Regions from separate parts of the Chromobacterium sp. IIBBL 290-4 genome, predicted to be linked through region 2. Evidence: predicted binding sites of a transcription regulator. Region 2 holds the regulator's gene; each other region holds the start of a gene.
What was found. Region 2 encodes sigma-54, which starts transcription at its own class of promoters, with help from an activator protein. Its sites were predicted from a motif close to CTGGCACGCTTCATGCTT; they were not measured.
Positions count from the first base shown of each region.

Region 1 (5,956 bases), 340 kb from region 2:
AGAAAGTAACGCGGCCGCTACATAGCGAAGCACGCCGGACACACGGCCAGCCAACATGACCCCGCCCAACCCGATGTCATGTAACGAAAGTGCGATGCTCGTTTAGAATCTCGTCTCAAACAGGCAGGAACAACTCAATGAAGTCGAAAAAACTCACGGCCTTGATTCTGGTCGGCATGCTGCTGGGCATTCTGGTCGGCTATCTATTCCGTCAGCACGCCGGCAATGACGCCGCCGCCATCAAATCCTTCGTCGATGGCATGTCCATCCTCACCGATATCTTCCTGCGCCTGATCAAGATGATCATCGCGCCGCTGGTGGTTTCCACGCTGGTGGTCGGCATCGCCAAGATGGGCGACGCCAAATCAGTGGGCCGCATCGGCGGCAAGACCATGGGCTGGTTCATCAGCGCCTCGCTGGTATCGCTGACCCTGGGCCTGATCATGGTCAACATCCTGAAGCCGGGTGTGGCGCTGAACCTGCCGCTGCCCGACCTGCACGCCGACTCCGGCATCAAGGCCAGCGCCATCTCGCTGAAAGACTTCGTCACCCACGCCATCCCCAAGAGCGTGTTCGAGGCGATGGCGAACAACGAAATCCTGCAGATCGTGATCTTCTCGGTGTTCTTCGGCAGCGCGATGGCCGCGCTTGGCGAGCGCTCCAAGGCGCTGATCGACGTGATCGACGTCGTCGCGCACGTGATGCTGAAAGTCACCAGCTACGTGATGAACTTCGCCCCGCTGGCCGTGTTCGGCGCCATCGCCGCCACCGTCGCCAAGGAAGGCCTGTCCATCCTCGGCACCTACGGCAAGTTCATGGCCCAGTTCTATCTGTCCATCGGCATCCTGTGGGTGCTGCTGATCGCCGTCGGCGTGCTGATCGTCGGCCCGCGCCTACTGCACCTGATGGGCATGATCAAGGAACCGCTGCTGCTGTCCTTCACCACCGCCAGCTCCGAAGCCGCCTATCCGAAAACCCTGGAACAGCTGGAGCGCTTCGGCGTGTCCAACAAGATCGCCAGCTTCGTTCTGCCGATGGGCTACTCGTTCAACCTGGACGGCTCGATGATGTACTGCACCTTCGCGGTGATCTTCATCGCCCAGGCCTACGGCATCGATCTGACGCTGGCGCAGGAAATCTCCATGCTGCTGATCCTGATGCTGACCTCCAAGGGCATGGCCGGCGTGCCGCGCGCGTCGCTGGTGGTGATCGCCGCCACGCTGTCGCAGTTCAACATCCCGGAAGCCGGCCTGCTGCTGCTGCTGGGCATCGACCACTTCCTGGACATGGGCCGCTCCGCCACCAACGTGGTGGGCAACTCCATCGCCACCGCCGTGGTAGCCAAATGGGAAGGCGAATTGAAACGCCATTAAGCGTTTTGAACGCCAATGCCTACGCCACCCTCGCGGTGGCGTTTTTTATAGCTGATTCTTATAAAATCTATTGACAGCAAGGCTTAGCGCATCCATAATGCGCTTCTCGACTGACACCGGAGAGGTGGCAGAGTGGTCGAATGTACCTGACTCGAAATCAGGCGTACGTGCGAGCGTACCGAGGGTTCGAATCCCTCCCTCTCCGCCAGTAGAACGCAATCAAGCCCTTGAGCAATCAAGGGCTTTTTTGTTGCCTGCTCGCCATGAAAACCCAGTCATCCAGACCCGCGCTTCAAAGCGAGTCCATGCAAATCAAACCGCCTCCACATTGTTGTGCACCTCGCTGTCGCGCAACACCACCTGCGCCCACACCACCGAATCCAGATAATACTGATTGGCCAGATCCAGATCGAAATCCAGCACTTTCACCAGGGCCTCGATGCGGACGTTGTCGCCCTGCTCGCAGGCCAGCGCCAGCGCCAGGTGCGGGCCGAAGATGCCCTTCTGCTCCACCACTGCCTCGCGCACCGTCAGCGGCAGCTCCAGCGGATCGAGCACGTCAGGGAAAGGTTGATTGAGCAAGACATCCAGCAAGGAAAACATGCCGGTCAGGAACAGGTGCTCCGATTCCAGCTTGTTGCCGCGATAGCTGCCCAGTTTTTCCAGGAAACGGGCGCGGATCAGCGATTTTTCCAGCAAGGAGATGGCCACGCCGTCATCCTTGCGCGAGGTGAACAGCAGCATGGACAGCCATTTGAACAGCGTCTCCCGTCCCAGCAACAGCAGCGTCTCCTCTATGGTCTGCACCTTGCGGGTCAGGCCGTGGATGGGGGAGTTGATGAAGCGCAGCAGCTTGAACAACAGCACCGAATCCAGCTTGAACTGCGACTCCACGTCCTTAGGGTCGGCATTGGTGCGCAGCAAGCGCATGATCTGCAGCACGCGGGTCTGGCTGGTATCGACCTTGCCGCCTTCCAGCGCGTGGGCGGTGGTGACGAAGGGACCGTGGAACAGCGCGAAACGATTATTGCCCGGCGCCCGCAGGCAGACGTCCAGATCTTCCGCGGTGCCGACATTGCGCGCCATCCAGCGCGCGCCGGGATAACGCTTGGGCAGCTGGTCCAGTATCGGCGCCAGCACGCGGGTGGACGGGCCGGCGAAGTCCAGCACCATGAAGTCGACCCGGCTGAACAGATCGGCCTGCAAGGCGGGGCTGAGAACATGCGGATCGTAGGCGGCCGGCTCCAGCGCGAAGCGCAAGCCCAGTTTTTGCAGCTGATCGAGCTGGGCGATGACATCGGCCGTCACCGCCACGCCCGGCACCGCCTCCAGCACAAAGATCACGCTGCCGGCCGACATGCTGCGCAGCAGCGGCTCCTCCAGCGAAGTGAGGGAAATATGGACAAAAGCCCGCCGGTAAGCCAGCAGGCGGAAGATGTCCATATTCTGCAAGGTGGACAGCAACAAGCGGTCGAACTCCTGATTGGAGCCCGACTCCGGCTTGCCTTTCTTGCCCTGGCGGACAAAAAAATCATAGGCCACCACCCGCTGCTGTCGGTCCATCACCGGCTGGTGGGACACAAACCCCAGCGTGGCTGGCAGCTCTACCGGCTCCTCATCCGGCAACGGCAATCCCACCTCGACCTTTTCGGCTTGCACGGCGGGCACCGGCGGCGGCGGCTCCTCCGCAGTCTTCTTCGACTTTCCGGTCAAGCCATCAAACAGACCTTTCAGCATGACGCCTTCCTCGTGTTGACGGTTGTCACGGGCAAGACAAACATTCTGATAATAGTCTAGTCGATGCGGCCGGCAATTCTGGGGGTTTCCACCTTCACATCGCCGCATTGCGCGCGATGGCGCAAAGCATGGTCCATCAACACCAGCGCCAGCATCGCCTCGGCGATGGGCGTGGCGCGGATGCCGACGCAAGGGTCGTGCCGGCCGTGGGTTTCCATCGTGATCGCCTCGCCTTGCTTGTTGATGGAGCGGCGCGGCTGGGCGATGGACGAAGTGGGCTTGATCGCGATGGAGACATCGATCTGCTGGCCAGTGGAGATGCCGCCCAGCACGCCGCCGGCGTGGTTGCTGGCGAAGCCCTGCGGCGTCAGTTCATCTCCATGCTCGCTGCCTTTCTGCGTCACGCAGCCGAAGCCGGCGCCGATCTCCACGCCCTTGACCGCGTTGATGCTCATCATCGCGTAGGCGATGTCGGCGTCCAGGCGGTCGAACACCGGCTCGCCCCAGCCCACCGGCACGTTGTCCGCCACTACCCGCAGCCGCGCGCCTATCGAATCCAGGCTCTTGCGGATGGCGTCCATATATTCTTCCAGCCGCGGCACGATGTCCGGATCGGCGCTGAAGAAGGGATTGCCGCCCACATGCTCCCAGCCTTTGAAGGGAATGGCCACTTCGCCGATCTGGGTCATGTGGCCGCGAATCACGATGCCGTATTTCTCGCTCAGCCACTTCTTGGCGATGGCGCCGGCGGCGACGCGCACCGCCGTCTCGCGCGCAGACGAGCGGCCGCCGCCGCGCGGGTCGCGGGTGCCGTATTTGTGCCAGTAACAATAGTCGGCATGGCCGGGGCGGAAGGTCTCGGCGATATTGCCGTAATCCTTGCTGCGCTGGTCGGTGTTGCGGATCAGCAGCGCGATCGGCGTGCCGGTGGTCTTGCCCTCGTAGACGCCGGACAGGATTTCCACCGTATCCGCTTCGCGGCGCTGGGTAACGTGGCGGCTGGTGCCCGGCTTGCGGCGATCCAGCTCGATCTGGATGTCCGCCTCGGTCAGCGCCAGTCCCGGCGGGCAGCCGTCCACTACGCAGCCTATGCCCGGCCCGTGGCTCTCGCCGAAAGAAGTGATAGTGAACAAGCGTCCCATGCTGCTGCCTGACATCTGCTTTCCCCTGCTGTTTTTGGCTATTCAAACGATTCTAGCGGCGCGAGCGCGCGCGAGCCAGCGCGCATTGCGCACAATCGATTCCACTGGCATTATTTTTGCATATGACTGCCGGCACCCTTCTTCATCAGAAGGCTTTTCATCCTGCATCAGGAGTTGCCAATGAACGCATCGACACAGGGCCTCGCGCGCAAGCTCGGCGGCTGGCAGTTATGGGGCATCGCCGTCGGACTGGTGATTTCCGGCGAATACTTCGGCTGGAGTTATGGCTGGGCTCAGGCCGGCACGCTGGGCTTTCTCTGCGCCACGCTGTTCGTCGCGCTGATGTACACCGCCTTCATCTTCAGTTTTACCGAACTGACCACCGCCATTCCGCATGCCGGCGGCCCCTTCGCCTACGCGCGCCGGGCCTTCGGCCCGCTAGGCGGCTTCATCGCCGGTTTCGCCACCCTCTGCGAATTCGTGTTCGCGCCGCCCGCCATCGCGCTGGCCATCGGCGCTTACTTGAACGTGCAGTTTCCGGCCTTGGCACCAAAATGGACCGCCTGCGGCGCTTACCTGCTGTTTATGGCGCTGAACATCGTCGGCGTCGGCATCGCCGCCATGTTCGAGCTCGCCGTCACCTTGCTGGCCATCTTCGAACTGCTGGTGTTCATGGGCGTGGTGGCGCCTGGCTTCAGCTGGGACAACTTTCTGCGCCATGGCTGGGCCGGACAAGACGCCTTTCACTGGGGCGCCGTCGGCGGCATGTTCGCCGCCTTGCCCTTCGCCATCTGGTTCTTCCTGGCGATAGAGGGCGCGGCGATGGCGGCCGAGGAGGCCAAAGACCCGGCCCGGACGATTCCGCGCGCCTACATCGCCGGCATCCTCACCCTGGTGACGCTGGCCTTCGGCGTCATGGTGATGGCCGGCGGCGCCGGCGACTGGCAGCGGCTGGCCAATATCAACGATCCGCTGCCGCAGGCGATGAAGCTGATCGTGGGCGAGCACAGCGGCTGGCTGCATATGCTGGTATGGCTGGGCCTGTTCGGCCTGGTGGCGTCTTTTCACGGCATCATCATGGGCTATTCGCGGCAGATTTTCGCGCTGGCGCGCGCCGGCTACCTGCCGCGCGCCCTGGCCGCCATCCATCCGCGCTTCAAAACGCCGCACCGCGCCATCCTGGCCGGCGGCGTGGTCGGCATCGCCGCCATTTTCAGCGACGATCTGCTGCAGATCGCCGGCCAGCCCTTGACCGCCAACATCGTCACCCTGTCGGTATTCGGCGCCATCGTCATGTATATCGTGTCCATGCTGGCGCTGTTCCGCCTGCGCGGCCGCGAAGCTGCGCTGCATCGCCCCTTCCGCGCGCCCTGTTATCCCTGGCTGCCGGCGCTGGCGCTGGGCTGTTCGCTGATCTGCCTGATCGCCATGATTTATTACAACCGGCTGCTGGCCGGCATCTTCGCCGCCATGCTGGCCGCAGGCTATCTGTACTTCCTCGCCACCGCCCGCCAGCGCGCCGCGGCCGCCCAGGACGCCTTGCTGCGCGGAGCCTCGGACGAGCCCCAATCTGATCCCATCAAGGCACCGATATGAGCCACGCCATCGCCATAGGCCCCCGCCGCTATCGTTTCGACGACTTGAAAACGCTGCTGGCGCGCGCCAGCCCCCTGCGCTCCGGCGACCAGTTGGCCGGCATCGCCG
Region 1 is NZ_CP100128.1:392,306-398,261, forward strand. Features, by position in the region: gene NKT35_RS01795 (dicarboxylate/amino acid:cation symporter) at 138-1,373, shown strand; tRNA gene NKT35_RS01800 (tRNA-Ser) at 1,492-1,581, shown strand; gene NKT35_RS01805 (EAL and HDOD domain-containing protein) at 1,686-3,110, opposite strand; gene aroC (chorismate synthase) at 3,167-4,267, opposite strand; gene eat (ethanolamine permease) at 4,433-5,848, shown strand; gene NKT35_RS01820 (ethanolamine ammonia-lyase subunit EutB) at 5,845-5,956, shown strand, end outside.
Region 1: the regulator sigma-54 is predicted to act here: its motif matches at 4,357-4,374, upstream of eat (ethanolamine permease).

Region 2 (5,956 bases):
CCTGGGCGAATCCCATGCCGAACACCAGCTGCCGCATCGCTTTCAGCCTGGGCAAGGAAAACTCCAGGCCTATGGTGAACATCATGAAGACGATGCCGATCTCGCCCAGAAACGCGGTTTCCTCGCCTTGCGGAATCAGGCTCATCACCCCCGGCCCGGCCAGGAAGCCCACCACCAGGTAGCCCAGCATGGCCGGCACTTTCAGGCTGCGGCACAAGGTCACCACCAGGACGGCGGCCAGCAGAACGAGAACAATGGGGGCCATGGAATGCATCGGCGATCGGATCTCCCGCGACAGGTTTGGACAGGGAAAACTGCGACCGCCAAGCAAAAGTTGCACCAGCACCCGCGTCAATCGATTATAACCTTTGATATACTTTTGCCTTATGGAAAAAATTCACGCCTCCCGCCGCCTGGAATTGGCGCGCGAAGTTCTGTGCACGGAAGCCTCAGCCCTCTCCACGCTGGCGGAGAAATTGAATGGCGATTTTCTCGAAGCCGTGGACGCCATCCTGTCCTGCCGGGGCCGGGTGATCGTCACCGGCATGGGCAAATCCGGCCATGTCGGCCGCAAGATCGCCGCCACGCTGGCCAGCACCGGCACGCCGGCCTTTTTCGTCCATCCGGCCGAGGCCGCGCATGGCGACCTGGGCATGATCACCGGCGGCGACATCGTGATCGCGCTGTCCAATTCGGGCGAGTCCGGCGAGGTGGTCTCTCTGCTGCCGGCGCTCAAGCTGAAAGGCAGCAAGCTGATCGCCATTTCCGGCCGGGAAGACTCCTCGCTGGCGCAAGCGGCGGACATTCTGCTGCACACCCACGTGGAGCGCGAGGCCTGCCCGCTGAATCTGGCGCCCACCACCAGCACTACGGCGCAGATCGCGCTGGGCGACGCGCTGGCGGTCACGCTGATGGAAGTGCGCGGCTTCGGCAAGAGCGATTTCGCGCTGTCCCATCCCGGCGGCAGCCTGGGTCGCCGCCTGCTGGTGCATGTGCGCGATCTGATGCACAGCGGCGACGCCCTGCCGCGCGTCGCGCCCGGCACGCTGCTGAAGGACGCGCTGCTGGAAATGTCGCAGAAGCGGCTGGGCATGGTGACGGTTTGCGATGCGGACAATGCGCTGCTGGGCATCTATACCGACGGCGATTTGCGCCGCACGCTGGCCAATGCCGCCGATGTCTACAGTTTGAAAATCGATGAGGTGATGAGCCCGACTCCGCGCACCATCCATCAAGACAAGCTGGCCGCGGAAGCGGGCTTCGTGATGAAGGAAAAGCAGATCACCAGCCTGGTAGCCGTGGACGACGCAGGCAAACTCGCCGGCGTGATCCACATGCACGATCTGTTGCGCGAAGGCGTCTTTTGATTTCACCCTCCGTCTGAAGGCGGAGGGCTATTAGGAACAAGCATGCGAATGATTTCCGAGCAGGCCCGCAAGGTGAAGCTGCTGATCATGGATGTGGACGGCGTCATGACCGACGGCCGCATCTACTACAACGCCCAGGGCGAAGAGAGCAAATCGTTCTATGTGCAAGACGGCCTCGGCCTGCGCCTGCTGCAATCCACCGGCGTGCAACTGGCCATCATCTCCGGCCGCGCCGACCGTTGCGTCGAACATCGCGCCAAGGCGCTGAAGATCGACCACTACTATGGCGGCGTCCACGACAAGAAGGTGGCGCTGGCCGACGTATTGAAAAAGACCGGCCTGACCGCCGAGCAATGCGCCTTCATCGGCGACGATCTGATCGACCTGCCCATCCTGACCCGCGTCGGCCTGGCCGTCGCCGTGCCGGAAGCGCCGCCGCAGGTTCGTCAGCATTGCCATTACGTCACCGGCAATCCCGGCGGCCATGGCGCGGTGCGCGAGCTGACCGAAATGATCATGCAGGCGCAAGGCACCTTCGACGCCATCGTGAACGGATATCTGGAATGAACCGACTGCTGCGCTCACATCGCCTGTTTCCGGTGCTGCTGATCGGCCTCACCGCCATGCTGACGCTATGGCTGGACCAGATTTCGCGCTGGGACACCCACAAGCGCGATCTCGACCCCGACAAACCGGAATACGTGGCCGAACATATCACCGCCACCCGCTACGATCCGCAAGGCAAGCTGCAGGACCGGATGATCGCGGACCGAATGTGGCAATACCCCAGCAAGCCGGACGCTTTCTTCGAACACCCCGAGCTGTTCCAGTATCAGCAAGGCGTGATGCAATACCATGTCATCGGCGACAGCGGCCGCTACAACAACAAAACCCGGCAAGCGTACTTCGACAAGAAGGTCACGCTGATCAAGCCCGCCGACAGCAAACAGCCGGAAACCCGCTTGCAGAGCAGCGCCATGCTGGTGGACACCGCCAAGAATGTCGCCAGCTCCCAAGCGCCGTCGGTGGCCTACCAAGGAAAATCGGAGGCCCACTCCATCGGGTTCGTTTATCAACAGCAATTGGGCCTGCTCAATCTGCTCTCCAAGACCAAGATCATCTATGCCAAATAACACCCGCACTCTGCTGGCCAGCCTGCTGCTGGCCGCTTCCGCTTTGGCGCACGCCGAGCTGGCCGACCGCGACAAACCAGTGGAAATCACCAGCGACAACGGCTGCGTAATGGATCAGATCAAGGGCGTGTCCACCTGCTCCGGCAATGTGGTGGTGGTGCAAGGCACCTTGCGCCTGAACTCCGACAGATTAGTCGTCACCCAAGACAAGGCCGGCAATCAGACGCTGCACGCCACCGGCCGCATCGTGACTTTCCGTCAAAAGATGGATAACAACCAAGGCTGGGTGGAAGGCCAAACCAGCCAGCTGGATTACGACAGCGCCAAGAACCTGGCGGTGCTGACCGGCAATGCCCGCGTCAAGCGCAATGGCGACCTCTCCATCGGCACGATCATCCGCTACAACACGCTGGATCAAACCTATGAAGTGGTCGGCGGCGGCGCGGCGGCCGGCGCGCAAGGCCGCACCACCGTGATCATCCAGCCGAAGAAAACCGCCTCCCAGCCCGCCGCTGCCAGCAAGCCGGCGGCAGGGAGCGCCAAGCCATGACCATGAAGCCCAGCACCCTCTCCGTCGCCCACCTGAAAAAGCGCTTCAAGAAGCGCACCGTGGTCAAAGACGTCTCGCTGCAGATCTCCAGCGGCGAAGTCGTCGGCCTGCTCGGCCCCAACGGCGCCGGCAAAACCACCAGCTTCTACATGATCGTCGGCCTGATCGGCGCCGACGACGGCGAAATCCAGCTCGACGGCGAAAGCATCACCCACTACGCCATCCACCAGCGCGCGCAGATGGGCCTGGGCTATTTGCCGCAAGAAGCTTCCATCTTCCGCCGCATGACGGTGGAAGAGAACATCGCCGCCATCCTGGAGATTTCTGGCCGCAAGGGCAAACAGCTGGAAAAAGAGCTGGACCTGCTGCTGGACGACCTCAACATCGCCCACTTGCGCGACAGCAATGCCTTGTCGCTGTCCGGCGGCGAGCGCCGCCGCGTGGAGATCGCCCGCGTGCTGGCCACCCGTCCGCGCTTCATCCTGCTGGACGAGCCGTTCGCCGGCGTGGACCCGATCGCGGTGATCGACATCCAGAAGATCATCTCCTTCCTCAAGGGCCGCGGCATCGGCGTGCTGATCACCGACCACAACGTCCGCGAAACGCTGCGCATCTGCGACCGCGCCTACATCATCAGCGACGGCTCGGTGCTGGCTTCCGGCGAACCCGAAGAACTGGTCAATAACGAGAGAGTGCGCGAGGTCTACCTCGGCGAACACTTCCATCTGTAAGCAATGAAACAGGCCCTCCAGCTCAAAGTTTCCCAGCAGCTGACGCTGACGCCCCAACTGCAACAATCGATCAAATTGCTGCAGCTCTCCACGCTGGATCTGCAAGCGGAAGTCGAGCGTTTTCTGCTCGACAACCCCTTGCTGGAGCACAGCGACGAGCCGCGCGAAGCCGATAGCCCCTCCGACCGGGAAGACGCGCCGGCGGAAAGCGCGGCGGACGATGCGCGAGACGGCGATGGCGGCGAATTGCTGGAATGGGGCGGCGGCAGCCGCGCCGCCGGCGACGACGACTTCGACCCCATGCTGAACGTGCCGTGCCAGGTCACCCTGCGCGAGCATCTGCTGGCGCAGTTGGGCGAGGTGGCGCTCTCGGATCGCGATCGGGCCATCATGCGCCTGCTGATCGAAGAGTTGGACGATGACGGCTATCTGCCGGTGCAGCTGGAAGAGCTGGCCAGCAATATCCCGCTGGAGCTGGAGCTGGACAGCGACGAGCTGGCGGTGGGACTGCGCCTGCTGCAGCAGTTCGACCCCGCCGGCGTGGGCGCGCGCTCGCTGGCCGAGGCGCTGGAGCTGCAGCTGCTGCGCCGTCCCGGCCAAGAACCGGGACACGCCCTGGCGCTGACTATCGTCCGCGAGCATCTCGCGCTGCTGGGCAACCGCGACTACGCCCGCTTGAAAAAAACGCTGGGCTGCGGCGACGATCAGCTGCGCGAAGCGCAAACGCAGATCGCCAGCCTCAATCCCCGCCCGGCCGCCGGCTTCGTCGAGGGCGAGGTCCATTACGTGATTCCCGACATCAGCGTGCGCAAACGCCGCGGCCGCTGGGTGGCCGAACTCAACCGCGCCGCCATGCCCAAGCTGCGCGTCAACGGGCTGTATGAGCGCATGCTGGCCGACAACCGCGGCCAGAACGGCGAAATGTCGGGGCGGCTTCAGGAGGCGCGCTGGCTGGTGAAAAACATTCAACAGCGGTTTGACACCATCCTGAAAGTGGCGGAAGCTATTGTTGAACGTCAACAATTGTTCTTTGAACATGGCGAAGTGGCGATGCGCCCGCTGATCCTGCGCGACATCGCCGAAGAAATCGGCCTGCACGAATCCACCGTCTCGCGCTCGACCAGCCAGAAGTATCTGCTATGCGCGCGAGGTTTGTTCGAGCTCAAGTATTTCTTCGGCAGTTCGCTGGAAACTGAAAGCGGCGGAGAGTGCTCCGCCACGGCGATCAAGGCCCACATCCGCGGCATGGTGGAGTCGGAAAATCCGGCCAAGCCGCTGTCGGACAGCGCCATCGCCGATGCGCTGGACAAGCTGGGAATACAGGTTGCCAGACGCACCGTAGCCAAGTATCGTGAAGCCATGCAGATTCCTCCCGTGAATCTGCGCAAGACACTGTAAAGCGCCACAGCAGAATACCAAGCCGCCCGGCGACCCATCCGGGCGGATAACACCAGAAGGAGCTAGGGTATGAACCTCAAAGTTACTGGTCTGCATCTGGAAGTCACCCCGTCGCTGCGCGAATACATCGAAAGCAAACTGGAGCGCATTACCCGACACGTCGACAATGTGATCGATATCTCCGTCACCCTGTCGGTGGACAAGCTGGTTCAGAAGGCCGAGGTTAACGTACACCTGTCCGGCAAGGACATCCACATCGAGGCCACCGAAGCCGATCTGTACGCCGCCATCGACCTGTTGATGGACAAACTGGATCGCCAAGTGCTGAAGCACAAGGAGAAGCAGACCGAGCACCGCGCGGTGGGCTCGGGCGAGTCCTCCCAGGCGCAAGCCTCGCTGTAAGGCGGCTCAAATGGCAACGGGAACCAGGCGGTTCCCGTTTTTCTTTGCGCCTGCCGGTTTTCAGTACTATCAAGGCAACGTAGAATTCCAGCTTTCTCCCCAAGCCGCATGCATAACTAAAGATATGAACCTCATCGGCAAGATCCTGACCCCGGACCACGTGCTGCTGGATCTGGACGTCGCCAGCAAGAAGCGGGTGTTCGAGCAGGTGGGCCTGTTGGTGGAAAACACCCGCGGCATCGCCCGCAGCGAAATCTTCGACAGCCTGTTCAGCCGTGAAAAACTCGGCTCCACCGGGCTGGGCCAAGGCGTGGCCATTCCCCATGGCCGGGCCCGCGGCCTGAAGGAGGCCACCGGCGTATTCATCCGCCTGAA
Region 2 is NZ_CP100128.1:49,827-55,782, forward strand. Features, by position in the region: gene NKT35_RS00200 (monovalent cation:proton antiporter family protein) at 1-274, opposite strand, end outside; gene NKT35_RS00205 (KpsF/GutQ family sugar-phosphate isomerase) at 387-1,367, shown strand; gene NKT35_RS00210 (KdsC family phosphatase) at 1,410-1,934, shown strand; gene lptC (LPS export ABC transporter periplasmic protein LptC) at 1,931-2,500, shown strand; gene lptA (lipopolysaccharide transport periplasmic protein LptA) at 2,490-3,050, shown strand; gene lptB (LPS export ABC transporter ATP-binding protein) at 3,053-3,781, shown strand; gene NKT35_RS00230 (RNA polymerase factor sigma-54) at 3,785-5,179, shown strand; gene hpf (ribosome hibernation-promoting factor, HPF/YfiA family) at 5,249-5,581, shown strand; gene ptsN (PTS IIA-like nitrogen regulatory protein PtsN) at 5,706-5,956, shown strand, end outside.

Region 3 (5,956 bases), 2.8 Mb from region 2:
AAAACAGGGGACAAAATCTTCTGCTCTGCTAGGCACTCGTCGGAACGCTTAGGACAAAGAAAACCCGCATAGCCTTGAGCCGTGCGGGTTTCATGTTTTTTGTCAGAACCGTTCGGAACGCTTGTGAACGGCTCGGACTGTGGTTTTTTATTACAGCGAGTAGTACATCGCGAATTCCACCGGGTGGGTGGTCATGCGGGCCAGGTTCACTTCCTGCATCTTCAGGTCGATGTAGGCGTCGATCCATTCGTTGGAGAACACGCCGCCGCGGGTCAGGAACTCGCGGTCCTTGTCCAGGGCCGCCAGCGCTTCGTCCAGCGAGGCGCAAACGGTCGGGATCAGCTTGTCTTCTTCCGGCGGCAGATCGTACAGGTTCTTGTCCGCGGCATCGCCCGGGTGGATCTTGTTCTGGATGCCGTCCAGGCCGGCCATCAGCAGCGCGGAGAAGCACAGGTAGGGGTTGGCCAACGGATCCGGGAAGCGCGCTTCGATGCGGCGAGCCTTGGGGCTGGCCACGTGCGGGATGCGGATGGAAGCCGAACGGTTCTTGGCGGAGTAAGCCAGCTTCACCGGCGCCTCGTAGTGCGGAACCAGACGCTTGTAGGAGTTGGTGCCCGGGTTGGTGATGGCGTTCAGCGCCTTGGCGTGCTTGATGATGCCGCCGATGTAGTACAGGGCGGTATCGGACAGGCCGGCGTAGCCTTCGCCCGCGAACAGGTTCTGGCCGTCTTTCCAGATGGACTGGTGCACGTGCATGCCGGAGCCGTTGTCGCCGACGATGGGTTTCGGCATGAAGGTGGCGGTCTTGCCGTAGCTGTGGGCCACGTTGTGCACCACGTACTTCAGGATCTGGGTCCAGTCGGCGCGCTGGGTCAGCGTGCTGAACTTGGTGCCGATTTCGTTCTGGCCGGCGGTGGCCACTTCGTGGTGGTGCACTTCAACCGGGATGCCCAGTTCTTCCAGCAGCAGCACCATGGCGGAGCGGATGTCTTGCGAGGAATCCACCGGCGGCACCGGGAAGTAGCCGCCCTTGATGCCCGGACGGTGGCCCATATTGCCGCCTTCGAATTCTTCAGCCGAGGCCCAGGCCGCTTCTTCAGCCTTGATCTTGACGAAGCAGCCGGACATGTCGGCGCCCCAGGTGATGCTGTCGAAAATGAAGAATTCCGGCTCCGGGCCGAAGTAGGCGGTATCGCCCACGCCGGATGCCTTCAGGTAGGCTTCAGCGCGCTTGGCGATGGAGCGCGGGTCGCGGTCGTAGCCCTTGCCGTCGGCCGGGTCGATCACGTCGCAGTGCATGAATACGGTCGGCTCGTCGAAGAACGGGTCGACGCGGGCGGTAGCCGGGTCGGCGATCAGCAGCATGTCGGAGGCCTGGATGCCTTTCCAGCCGGCGATGGACGAGCCATCGAAAGCGTGGCCGTGTTCGAACCAGGCGTCGGCGTCTTCCAGCAGCACATGGGCCGGGATGGAGACGTGCTGTTCTTTGCCGCGGGTATCGGTAAAGCGCAGATCGACAAATTTGACGTCGTTTTCTTGGATCAGTTTGACTACGTCGGCTACTGCCATGGTTTATCTCCTGAAAGGCAACGTGCACCCAAGGGCAAGTGCGAAAAAATCGGTACGCCTCGGCTTAAGCAGGAAGCGTGCCAGCTCCAAAAACGCTGCTGCTGCATTGTGTCATAGCCGCTTTGGCTTATCCAGCCGCTTTGGGTGCGGCATTGTGAACCAATATGGTGCTGTCTGAATATCTATGCACCAATTGTGTGCAATTTGCCAGCCGCCGCGGGCAGGCAGATAATCGATGGCATAAGGCTGACAACTTGTTGCGGGAGAAAAACCATGAGCAAACTCAATCAGATTTTGCAAACCGCCCATCAGCGCGCAGAGCAGCTGGGCCTGCCGTATAGCGGCGCGGTGCTGCCGGACGAGGCTTATGAACTGTTGCAAATCTTGCCCAAGGCGGTGTTGCTGGATGTGCGCAGCCATGCGGAGTGGCAGTTTGTCGGCACCGTGCCGGACGCGGTCAATATAGAGTGGAAAAGTTTCCCCGGCATGACGCTCAATCCCCATTTCCTGGCGCAGCTGACGCATCAGATTGACCCGGAGGCGGTGTTGCTGGTGATGTGCCGTTCCGGCGCGCGCTCCGATCAGGTGGCGCGTCTCGCGGCGGAAAATGGCTATAGCGAGGTGTACAACGTGCTGGAAGGCTTCGAGGGCGATCTGGACGCCCGCGGCCACCGCAACTCGGTGGGCGGCTGGCGCCAGCGGGGCCTGCCCTGGGTGCAAGGCTGAGCGGGATTGACGGCGGCGGTTGAAGTTTGCGCCGTAACGCGGCAAAGTGTTGCCTGAATCCGCCGCCACGCGGCGCACAATTTTGGAAAGCCGACCATGACCGACCGTTACGCCGTTATCGGCAACCCCATTTCGCATAGCCAGTCGCCGTTCATCCATGAAGAATTCGCCCGCGCCACCGGGCAGGACATCAGCTATGAAAAGCTGTTCGCCGATATCGGCAAGTTCAACGAGGTGGTGGGCGATTTCGTCGCCCATGGCGGCAAGGGGCTCAATATCACGCTGCCGTTCAAGGGCGACGCTTATCGCTACGCTCACGAACTGACCGAGCGCGCCCGCGCGGCCGAGGCGGTCAACACGCTTGCCTTCCGCGAAGGCAAGATCTATGGCGACAACACCGACGGCGTCGGCCTGGTGCGCGACATCGTGGAAAACCTCGATTACCCGATCCAGGGCCAGCGCGTGCTGATCCTGGGCGCCGGCGGCGCGGTGCGCGGCGTGCTGGAGCCCATCCTGGAGCAAAAGCCGGCCAGCCTGACCGTGGCCAACCGCACGGTGATCAAAGCCGAGTCGCTGGCGCACCACTTCGCCCGCTACGGCAAGGTGGAGGCGGTCGGCTATGACGCGCTGGAAGGCCGCAGCTTCGACATTATCATCAACGCCACCTCCACCAGCCTGAACAATGAAATGCCGCCGCTGCCGCATGGCGTGTTCACGGCCCGGACGCTGGCTTACGACATGGTGTACAGCAGCGGCCTGACGCCTTTCCTGCAACGCGCGCAAGGCGAAAACGCCGGCATGCTGGCCGATGGCCTGGGCATGCTGGTGGAGCAGGCGGCGGAATCGTTCGCCATCTGGCGCGGCGTGCAGCCGGACACCCGCAAGGTCACCAATATGCTGAGAGAAGTGCTGGCTTAAGCATGACGCGTTGGATACTGAAAATCCTGGCGGCCCTCGCGGCCGCCTTTCTGCTGTATAACCTGTGGGTCTTAGGCCATATCCTGTATTGGCGCGACCATAATCCCGACGCCAGCTCCTTCATGACCGAGCAGCTGGCCAAGCTGAAGCAGGATGATCCCGACGCGGAACTGAGCCATAAGTGGGTGCCTTACGACAAGATTTCGCCCAATTTGAAGCGGGCCCTGATCGCGGCGGAAGACGCCAAGTTCGTCGATCATGAAGGTTTCGATTGGGACGGCATTGAGGCGGCTTTCGAAAAGAACCTGAAGAAAGGCCATATCGTCGCCGGCGGCTCCACCATCAGCCAGCAATTGGCCAAGAACCTGTTCCTGTCCAGCGGCAAGACGCCCTGGCGCAAGCTGGAGGAGGCGCTGATCACGGTGATGCTGGAAAAGACCATGGACAAGCGCCGCATCTTCGAGATCTATCTGAATGTGATCGAGTGGGGCAGCGGGGTGTTCGGCGCGGAGGCGGCGTCGCGCCATTACTTCCGCACCAGCGCCTCCAGGCTATCCAGCGGCCAGGCGGCCAAGCTGGCGGCCATGGTGCCCAATCCGCGCTATTACGACGATCACCGCAACGCGCCGGGCCTGGCCAAGAAAACCCGCATCATCCAACGGCGGATGGGCTACGCCGATCTGCCATAGCGATGGAATGAACGGGCGGCCTTGGCCGCCTGTTTCGCATTTCCCCGGGCGCGTCTCGCGGCGCAATCGATCTTCCAGGCCGCGGCTTGGAGCGCTTTGTTCTGCCATGTTACAATCCCGGCCGTTATTTTTATTGTCGCGCCGATGGCGCGGCGAAACCGCATGGACTTGCCCAGTTACCCCGCGATTCCACTCCGCCTTACCCCTAACGAATAATTCCCGCCTCAGACTGTCAGCCTGCCTGCGCCCTCTGGGCGGAAGGAGACATGCATGACGGTTGCCTTCAAGCAACAATCGATCGATCGTCTGCAAGAAAGCCTGGTCCACGTCCAGCGCCTGATCGAACGTCAGCGCCAGCTGGAGCAGCAGGCCGCGCGCCCCGAGGCCGGGGCTGCCGATGACGCGCCGCTGCAGCAGAATCTGCTTGAGCTGCGGCAGCGATTGGCGCAGCTGCATCCGGCCGACATCGCCCATATTCTTGAAGCTTTGCCGCTGGAAGACCGCCTCCTGGCCTGGGATCTGACCGAGGGCGAGCGCGAGGGCGCGGTGCTGTTGGAAGTGTCCGACGCGGTGCGCGAATCGCTGATCGAGGTGATGGACCCGGACGAGCTGGTCGCCGCCTTGGTGGAGCTGGATGCCGACGAGCTGGCCGAACTGGCGCCGGATCTGCCGCGCCAGGTGGTGTACGAGGCGATGGGGCGGCTGGACGAGGAAGAGCGCGGCCAGTTGCAGGCGGTGCTGTCTTACGAGGACGACCGCGTCGGCGCGCTGATGGACTTCGAGCTGGTGAAGATCCGCGCCGACGTCAGCTGCGAAGTGGTGCTGCGTTATCTGCGCCGCTTTGACGAGCTGCCGCGCCAGACCGACAAGATTTTCGTCATCGACGACGCCGGCTGCCTGAAAGGCGTGCTGTCGGTGCGCAAGCTGCTGGTGTCCGACCCCGAGGCCGAAGTGGCCGATGTGATGGCCACCGAGGTGGTGAGTTTCCAGCCGGACGAAGCGGCGGTGGATGCCGCCCAGGCCTTCGAGCGTTATGACCTGGTCAGCGCGCCGGTGGTGGACCGCCGCGGCATGCTGCTGGGCCGCTTGACCGTGGACGCCATGGTGGACGTGATCCGCGAGGAATCGGACAGCGAGGTGTTGAACCTGGCCGGTTTGAAGGAAGAGGAAGACTTGTTCGCCTCGGTGATGGATTCGGTGAAAAACCGCTGGTCCTGGCTGGCCATCAATCTGTGCACCGCCTTCTTCGCCTCGCGGGTGATAGGCGCTTTCGAGCATTCCATCGCCCAGTTGGTGGCGCTGGCGGCCTTGATGCCCATCGTGGCCGGTATAGGCGGCAATTCCGGCAATCAGACCATCACCATGATCGTGCGCGCCCTGGCCATGGGCCAGATGCAGCTTGGCCAGGCTGGCCGCTTGTGGCGCAAGGAGCTGGGCGTCAGCATCATCAATGGCATGGTGTGGGGCAGCGTGATAGGCGTGATCGCCTGGCTGTTGTACGGCAGCGTGTCCCTGGGGCTGGTGATGCTGGCGGCGATGACGCTTAACCTGATGCTGGCCGCCACCATGGGGGTGATGATTCCGACCTTGATGCAGAAGCTGGGCAAGGATCCGGCGCTGGGCTCCAGCGTGCTGATCACCGCCTGCACCGATTCCGGCGGATTTTTGATTTTCCTGGGGCTGGCCACTCTTTTCCTATTGTAAGAACGCGATGCTGACCATAGAACAGGCGCTGCGGCGCCATGCTTTACCGAGGCTGGAAAGCCGGATGCTGCTGATGCATGCCTGGCCGGGACTGAGCCATGCGGCCATTATCGGCTATCCCGAGCGCGAGCTGCCGCAAGAGGCGGTCGCTGTTTTCGAGACGCTGGCCGAGCGCCGCCTGGCCGGCGAGCCCATGGCCTATCTATTGGGATCGCGCGAATTCTTCGGCCGCGATTTCCGGGTGAGTCCGGCGGTGCTGATCCCGCGTCCGGAAACCGAGCATTTGATCGAGCTGGCCTTGGCGCGGCTGGATAGAAGCCAAGCGGCGCGCGTGGTGGACCTGGGCACCG
Region 3 is NZ_CP100128.1:2,845,728-2,851,683, forward strand. Features, by position in the region: gene glnA (type I glutamate--ammonia ligase) at 151-1,569, opposite strand; gene NKT35_RS13245 (rhodanese-like domain-containing protein) at 1,843-2,295, shown strand; gene aroE (shikimate dehydrogenase) at 2,392-3,213, shown strand; gene mtgA (monofunctional biosynthetic peptidoglycan transglycosylase) at 3,216-3,902, shown strand; gene mgtE (magnesium transporter) at 4,173-5,606, shown strand; gene prmC (peptide chain release factor N(5)-glutamine methyltransferase) at 5,617-5,956, shown strand, end outside.
Region 3: the regulator sigma-54 is predicted to act here: its motif matches at 1,636-1,653, upstream of glnA (type I glutamate--ammonia ligase).